DNA from 2 places in the Dorea sp. AF24-7LB genome. Region 1 is predicted to be linked to the other one. Evidence: predicted binding sites of a transcription regulator. Region 1 holds the regulator's gene; the other holds the start of a gene.
The links. Region 1 encodes NrdR, which represses ribonucleotide reductase genes. Its sites were predicted from a motif close to CACAANATNTTGTG; they were not measured.
Positions count from the first base shown of each region.

Region 2: a site for NrdR is predicted at 1,554-1,567, ahead of nrdD (anaerobic ribonucleoside-triphosphate reductase). Genes of this name have one in related genera too.

Region 1 is NZ_QUFR01000002.1:81,821-86,235, forward strand. It holds gene DWY31_RS02815 (exodeoxyribonuclease III) at 1-750, opposite strand, end outside; gene truA (tRNA pseudouridine(38-40) synthase TruA) at 766-1,500, opposite strand; gene nrdR (transcriptional regulator NrdR) at 1,569-2,030, opposite strand; gene DWY31_RS02830 (PRC-barrel domain-containing protein) at 2,110-2,349, opposite strand; gene DWY31_RS02835 (ferredoxin) at 2,519-2,704, opposite strand; gene arcC (carbamate kinase) at 2,766-3,695, opposite strand; gene dapB (4-hydroxy-tetrahydrodipicolinate reductase) at 3,863-4,415, shown strand, end outside.
Region 2 is NZ_QUFR01000004.1:186,083-190,497, reverse strand. It holds gene DWY31_RS06175 (DUF975 family protein) at 1-285, shown strand, start outside; gene DWY31_RS06170 (metallophosphoesterase) at 282-1,472, shown strand; gene nrdD (anaerobic ribonucleoside-triphosphate reductase) at 1,640-3,829, shown strand; gene DWY31_RS06160 (tRNA threonylcarbamoyladenosine dehydratase) at 4,033-4,415, shown strand, end outside.

The sequences.
Region 1 (4,415 bases):
TGCAATGTCCAGTTCGATTGGGCAATGATCCGATCCCATAACGTCGGTCAGGATCTTCGCATCTTCAATCTTATCCTTCAGGCAGTCCGATACACAAAAATAGTCAATTCTCCATCCTGCATTCTTTGCCCTTGCGCTGAAACGGTAAGACCACCAAGAATAAATTCCTTCCACATCCGGATACAGATAACGGAATGTATCTGTAAATCCTGCTGCAAGAAGGTCTGTGAATTTTCCACGTTCTTCATCTGTAAATCCGGCATTCTTACGGTTCGTCTTCGGATTCTTCAAGTCGATCTCTTTGTGTGCAACATTCAGATCCCCACAGAAAACCACTGGTTTCTTCTCTTCCAGCCCTTTCAGATAAGCGAGAAAATCATCTTCCCATGTCATTCTGTAATCCAGTCTTGCCAGTTCGCTCTGTGAATTCGGCGTATACACTGTCACAAAATAAAAATCCTCATACTCCAGTGTGATTACACGGCCTTCCTGATCGTGTTCTTCAATTGCCATGCCATAAGTAACAGCAAGGGGCCTTTCTTTTGTAAATACCGCCGTTCCGGAATAACCTTTCTTCACGGCATAATTCCAGTACTGTTCGTATCCATCCAGCTCCAGATCTAATTGTCCTTCCTGCATCTTCGTTTCCTGAATACAGAAAATATCTGCATCCGCTTCTTTGAAGAAATCAAGAAATCCTTTCTTTACGCAGGCACGAATTCCATTTACATTCCATGATATACATTTCATCTGTTCGTTTTCCTTCTAATAATACACTTTTCTTAAAAACAGACCTCTGGCTGGCGCGAGAAATCCGGCAAGGCTTCTGTCTTCTGCCGCAATCACAACCGGAAGCATCGATGCCTCACGCTTGCCGGTACCGATTTCCAGCAAAGTACCTGTCAAGATACGTGCCATATGATATAAGAATCCAGTTCCATAGAAAGTGATACGCACCTTCTCACCGGAACTTACAATCTTGATATTGGTGATCTTGCGGATCGGATCTTTGCAATCCTTATCATCCGTAAAACTTGTAAAGTTCTTCGGTCCCAGCAGATATGGCACGGCCTCACGCATCGCTTCTATATCTAATTTTTCCGGATAATGATAGCAGTATCTTCTGGAAAATACATCCGGTTTTTCTCTGCAGTCAATATAATATTCATATTTCTTGCCTTTGGCACTTTTTCTGGCATGAAATCCATTTCGCACCAGTTCCACCTTCACGATACGGATATCCTCCGGGAGATAACGGTTCAACGAATCCTTCATCTCCTGTGGATCATACAATTTGGAAAGCTTCACACTTGCCACCTGACCTCTTGCATGTACTCCGGCGTCTGTTCTCCCCGAACCGTCTACACGCACGCGGTATCCGACTAATTTGCCAATGCTCCATTCCAGTACAAACTGGATCGTATTGTCTGTCGTCGCCTGCCGCTGCCATCCCTGATACCTGCTTCCATCATAGGAAATCGTTAATTTATATGTTCTCATAGTCTAATCACCCTGTCTATTTGTACTCATCTCACTATATTATATCCTGTACAGAATATTGTAAAACTTTATTGTTCCTGTCCATCCAGAATCTTCTTCAATTCATCCATAAATGTATTCACATCCTTAAACTCCCTATATACAGATGCGAATCTTACATATGCAACTTCGTCCAGATCTTTCAGCGCATCCATAACGATCTCACCGATCGTACTGCTTGCAATCTCTTTCTCTTCCAGACTGAACACCTGTGTCTCCACAGCTTCCACTGTCTTCTGGATCCTTGCCGCCGATACCGGACGTTTATAACAAGCTCTTAAAATTCCTCTTTCAATCTTGCCTCGGTCATACTGTTCTCTGTTATCATCCTTTTTAATAATGATCAGCGGAATCGTCTCTATCTTTTCATAAGTCGTGAAACGTTTCCCGCATGCATCACAGGATCTGCGTCTGCGGATAGAATTGCCTTCTTCCGCCGGTCTTGAATCTATAACTCTTGTATCTGAATTACCACAATATGGACATTTCATCACACTAAATTCCTTTCATACATTCTATCTTTTAGTATATCGGTTGCTCTTAGAGAAGTCAAACATCAAAAGAAACATTTTACTTTTCTTCATGCATTTCAATCAGAATAATATCCGGTCCAATCCGTTTAATACAGGCAAATGGAATGATGTATTCTCCATCCTCACAGAAAAAATTACAGATCCCCCGCCCTTTTGGTATAATGATTGCTTCAATTTTTCCTTTTTTCTCATCTATGACCAGATCTTCTACATATCCAAGTTTGCAACAGTCACACGCATTGATCACTTCTTTTTCCTGAAATTCACTGAAACGCACACTGACACTTCCACTCGTATTATTCTTATATTTATTATATGCAGCACGCTGCTTATTCGTACAGGTGCACATCTGGTGGAGCGTTTTTATATATAAGGAAAGTTCTTTCCCGATAAACAAAAACAGGAGTACAGTTCTTCACCATACCCCAGTTTATCTTCGCATTTTATTACTCCACAATATCAATCACAGATACCGGACAGTCATCTCTTGCTTCTTTTGCTGCTTCTTCATATTCCGATGCAACTTCTCCACATGCTTCCGCAAGTCCATCTTCATCAAACGAGAATACTTCCGGGCACGTTGTCACACATGCACCGCAGGAAATGCAGCCATCCATCACTCTTGCCTTCATCGGTTACCTCCTTCATTTTTCCGGTAGTATAACCAGATTGCAGACATTTTAAACGAATTTCTTAAGAAATCTTAGTTCCTGTCTTTCCTTTTAAAGCTTCGCCAAGCTTATCAAAAGAAGTAATGAGTGCGCTTCTTGCTTCTCCTTTTTCAATGAAAGAAACAGAAGCACTTAACTTCGGAAGCATATTATACTCTCCGAAATGTCCCTCTTCCATATATTTCTTCGCATTTTCTACGGAAATCTCGCCCAGTGCTTCTTCATTGTCACGTCCGAGATTAATTTTCACCTGATCTACACTCGTCAGAATGATCAGCTCGTCTGCCTGTGTATCCTCTGCCATCTTTCCGGCAGTCAGATCCTTCTCAATGACAGCGCTTGCACCTTTCAAATGGTTATCCTGTTCCAGAACCGGAATACCACCACCACCGCACGCAATAACAATCTGATCTGCATCCAGAAGAGCCTTGATCGCATCAATCTCTACAATGCGTACCGGATTCGGTGCAGACACGATGCGGCGGAACCCTTTGCCTGGTTCCTCTACTACATAATTACCCTTCTTACGCTCCTCATTTGCTTCTTCCACATTCATATAACGTCCAAGGATCTTGGTCGGTGTATAGAATGCTTCATCATATGGATCCACAACTACCTGTGTCAGGATCGTGCTGACTGTTCTGTAAATGCCTCTGTTTAAAAGTTCCTCGCGAATCGCATTCTGAAGGTCATATCCGATATAGCCCTGGCTCATGGCAGAACATACAGACATTGGCGCCGCTGTATAGTTCTCGTGTACTTTTCCAAATTCGTTCATCGCTGTATGGATCATACCTACCTGCGGTGCGTTGCTGTGTGTAATGGCAACCTGATATCCGTCCTCGATCAGATCCGCGATTACTTTTGATGTTTTCTTAACTGCTTCCTGCTGCTCCGGCAAGGTCGTACCAAGGGCACGATGTCCCAGCGCAACGACTACTCTTTTCTTCATGCTCTATACCTCTTATTTTCTGTAAATTTCCTCTCAAGATTATAAAAAGAATTATAGCCTCTTTCTGAAAAAAATGCAACTCCTGCTCGTCTTTTGTGGTAAACTGAAATTATTAAAAGGGATTTCCCGGTACGTGTTGAAAACGTATACGAAAGGAGTTTACATTTATGAAAGTTATCGTAACAGCCCCAAGAGGGAAAATGGGCAAATTGATCACACAGGTTGCAGCCTCCCGTGATGACATGGAACTGGTTGCCGGTATCGGTCCAAAAGGGCGCGATTACATCGGAACAGATCTCGGAACTGTCGCAATGGTCGGAAAAGAACTGCACGTTCCGGTTGTAGATGATCTCGAATCCGTTATTGACAAATGCGATGTGATCATCGATTTTTCTACTAAAGAGATGGCTATGGAAGTTCTGGATCTTGCCATCAGACATAAAAAAGGTCTGGTCTGCGGTTCTACCGGTTTCTCCGACGAAGAGATGAAACGTTTTGAAGATGCTGCTTCTTCTATTCCAATGCTCTATGCAGCCAACACTTCCAAACTCGTCAATGTCATGAATAAAGTTCTGGAATTTATCACAAAGACAGTTGGGGAAGAACTGGACATTGAGATTCTTGAGATGCATGATCAGTGGAAGAAAGATGCACCGAGCGGTACTTCCAAAGAAATGGGTGAGACCATGGCACATGCACTTGGCAAAGAATTATCCGATA
Region 2 (4,415 bases), on a different contig from region 1:
CATGGATATTTTCTGAATCTTAACGGAAGGATCTGTGCAGAAGGGCTTTTGACATTTGGAATCGGAGGCGTTGTAATGGTATATGTACTGGCGCCATTTTTAGACAATCTGATCCGCAGGCTTCCGATGCGACGTCTGATTGCGTTATGTGTGCTGTTGTTAGTATTGTTTGGCGCAGATCAGATGTGGTCGGTACGTCATCCGAATGAGGGGAAAGGAATCAGCAAAATGAGGACGACAGCCGTCCGGACATATGAAAAAGAAGGGAAGGTAGTAAAACAATGATCGCATTATATCTGGCTCCGCTGTATCTGTTATTATGCGGATATATACTCTGGCGCATGCTGCACTGGCTTGCAGCCTGTCACGATGTGACAAAAAATTTTTTTCTCAGGGGACTGCTCGTCACAGTGTACGTTTTTCTGGCGCTAAGCCTGCTTTTTGGATTCCTTGTACCGCCGTCGATGTTACAAAGAGTGCTGAAAGGGATTGGCAATTACTGGCTGGGTGTGTTATTATATATCTTGCTTACAGTTCTTGTAGCAGATCTTATAAGACTCATTCTGAAACATGTGTCATTTCCGAAAAAGGAAAGACTTTTTTCAAGAAAAGGACATGTTATCGTGGGCAGTATATGTCTGGCAGTGATTCTGGCATTCAGTGCCGCCGGGATCTATGGTGCACGTCATATCGTAACGACAGATTATCAGGTAAAGATATCAAAGAAAGCAGGGAATCGGAAGGAACTGAATCTTGTTCTTGTGGCTGATTTCCATCTGGGATACAGCATCGGCAGCAGCCATATGCAGCGGATGGTGGAGAAGATCAATGCGTCAAAACCGGATCTTGTAGTGATCGCGGGAGATATTTTTGACAATGAATATGAGGCATTGGATAATCCGGAGCGCCTGGAGAAGATATTAAGATCGATCAAGAGCAGGTATGGTGTCTATGCATGTTACGGCAACCATGATATACAGGAGAAGATTCTGGCAGGATTTACATTTCCGAGAAAAGGGAAGAAGATGAGCGATCCGCGGATGGATACATTTTTGGAGAAATCAAATATTCATCTGCTTCGGGATGAAGCAGTCGAGATCGACAATGCTTTTTATCTGTTCGGAAGAGCTGATTATGAACGTCCGGGAAGAGGGATCAGGAAGAGAAAGCTTCCGAAAGAACTGGTGAAGGAAATGGATCAGAAGAAACCAATTCTTGTAGTGGATCATGAACCGAGAGAATTAAAAGAACTGGCAGATGCGGGAGTGGATCTGGATCTGTGTGGACATACACATGATGGCCAGATGTTCCCGGGGAACTTGGTTACGGACATGATGTGGGAGAACTCCTATGGCTATCTGAAAAAGGGAAAGATGCATAATATCGTGACTTCCGGGCTTGGCGTATTCGGACCGGATATGAGAGTGGGTACGAAGAGTGAGATCTGCCGGATTAAGATAAAATTCAATTAGAGAGAAAGAGAGAAAGGGAATTGCAAAAAAGTAAAACTTTCTCTTTCTTTTCGCTCTGAATTGGTGTATGATAGTAAAAGACACAACATATTGTGTAATGACAAGTTAAAAATATCTATATTTTGTTATAAAAAAAGAATGCTAAAAAAGGAGAAATCAAGGGGATTATGGGAATTCAAGTGAAAAATCATGTGATCAAACGAAACGGAGAGGAAGTACCGTTCCAGCTTGATAAGATCATAAATGCGATCAAATCTGCAAACAAAGAGGTAGAACGGATCCATCAGTTGAATGAATATCAGATTCTTGCAGTGGCAGATACAATCGGTCAGAAAGTGAACGAATATCGCCATGCCGTGAATGTAGAAGATATTCAGGATATGGTAGAGACCGGCATCATGGAGATGCGTGGATATGAAGTCGCACAGAAGTATGTGCGTTATCGTTATAAGAGAGAGCTTACCAGAAAATCAAATACAACAGATAATGGAATCCTCGCACTGATCGAGCACATGAATGAAGAAGTAAATCAAGAGAATTCCAACAAGAATCCTGTGATCAATTCTACACAGAGAGATTACATGGCAGGAGAAGTCAGCAAAGACTTATCCAGACGTCTGCTCCTTCCGGAAGAGATTGTGCAGGCGCACGAAGCAGGAATCATCCACTTCCATGATTCTGATTATTTTGCACAGAAAGAACATAACTGTGATCTGATCAATTTACAGGATATGTTGCAGAATGGTACAGTGATCAGTGAGACGCTGATCGAGAAGCCGCATAGCTTTTTTACAGCATGTAATGTAACGACCCAGATCGTGGCACAGGTGGCAAGTAACCAGTATGGCGGACAGTCTTTTACACTGGCACATCTGGCACCGTTTGTAGATATCAGCAGACAGAAACTCCGTAAGAATGTTATCGCTGAGAGACAAGAATGTGGCGAGAGCATGGATCCGGAAATCATTGACAAGATTACAGAACGCAGACTCCGCGATGAAGTAAAGAGCGGAATCCAGACGATCCAGTATCAGCTTATCACACTGATGACCTGTAATGGACAGGCGCCGTTTGTAACCGTATTTATGTATCTGGATGAAGTAGAAGACGGACAGTTAAGAGATGACCTTGCTATGATCATTGAAGAAGTGATGAGACAGAGAATGCAGGGCGTTAAGAATGAAAAAGGTGTATGGATCACTCCGGCATTCCCGAAATTGATCTATGTATTGGATGAAGATAATATTACAGAAGGTTCCAAGTACTGGGAACTGACCAAGCTGGCAGCAGAATGTACAGCAAAACGTATGGTACCGGATTATATTTCCGCTAAGATGATGCGTGAGCTGAAGCAGGGAGAAGTTTACCCGTGTATGGGCTGCCGTTCATTTTTGACAGTTGAGGACGAGCAGAGAAATCCGGACGGAAGCCATAAGTTCTATGGACGTTTCAATCAGGGAGTTGTAACGATCAATCTTGTAGATGTGGCATGTTCTTCTAATGGAGATATGGATAAATTCTGGAAGATTCTGGATGAACGTCTGGAGTTGTGCCACCGGGCACTCCGCTGCAGACATGAGCGTCTTCTCGGAACGATTTCCGATGTAGCGCCGATCCTGTGGCAGTATGGTGCACTGGCAAGACTGAAGAAGGGTGAGACGATCGACAGACTGCTTTATAATGGATATTCAACAATCTCTCTCGGATATGCGGGCCTTTATGAGATGTGCATGCGTATGCTTGGCAAATCCCATACAGATCCGGAAGCAAGCCCGTTTGCACTGGAAGTTATGCAGAAACTGAATGATAAGTGCAAAGAATGGAAAGAAGCAGAGCACATCAGCTATTCCGTATACGGGACACCGATGGAATCTACAACTTACAAATTTGCAAAATGTTTACAGAAACGTTTTGGAATCATCAAAGGCGTAACCGATAAGAATTATATTACGAACAGCTATCACGTACATGTAACAGAGAAGATCGATGCATTTAAGAAACTGAAATTCGAATCCGAATTCCAGAAGCTGTCTCCGGGTGGAGCGATCAGCTACATCGAAGTACCGGATATGCAGGACAATATTCCGGCAGTACTCTCCGTTATGCAGTATATTTACGAGAATATCATGTATGCTGAGTTAAATACGAAGAGCGATTACTGTGAATGTTGCGGCTATACCGGTGAGATCCAGATCAAGGAAGACGGAAACGGTAAACTGATCTGGGAGTGTCCGAACTGCGGTAACAGAGATCAGGATAAGTTATGTGTAGCAAGAAGAACCTGTGGATATATCGGAACACAGTTCTGGAATCAGGGAAGAACACAGGAAATCAAAGACCGCGTACTTCACCTGTAAGAAGGAAAGATTGACAAAAAGAACAACTCCATATATAATATAACCTATTGAATTACTGGGAATATGAAGTGACCGGCGGGTGCATGCATGAGAGACATGGAATGCAGCCGCTGGTTTTGCGTAACAAACTTACAAAGCGTGTTCTATTATTGCGATAAAATCTGTGAGACACGTTTCGTACGGCAGAAGGAGAAGATAAGAAGATGCTGACACAATTTTCGAGAACCGAATTATTACTTGGAAAAGAAGCAATGGACAGGCTTGCGAATGCCAGAGTTGCGGTATTTGGAATCGGTGGCGTGGGCGGTTACGTCTGCGAGGCACTGGTGCGAAGCGGCGTAGGTGCATTTGATCTGATCGATGATGATAAAGTATGTCTGACGAACCTGAACCGTCAGATCATTGCGACAAGAAAGACTGTTGGAAAATATAAGACAAAAGTGATGCGTGACCGTATCCTGGAGATCAATCCGAATGCAAAAGTGACGATCCATGACTGCTTCTTCCTGCCGGAAAATGCAGATGATTTCGCATTTGAAGAGTATGATTATATCGTCGATGCTGTAGATACGGTAACGGCGAAGAT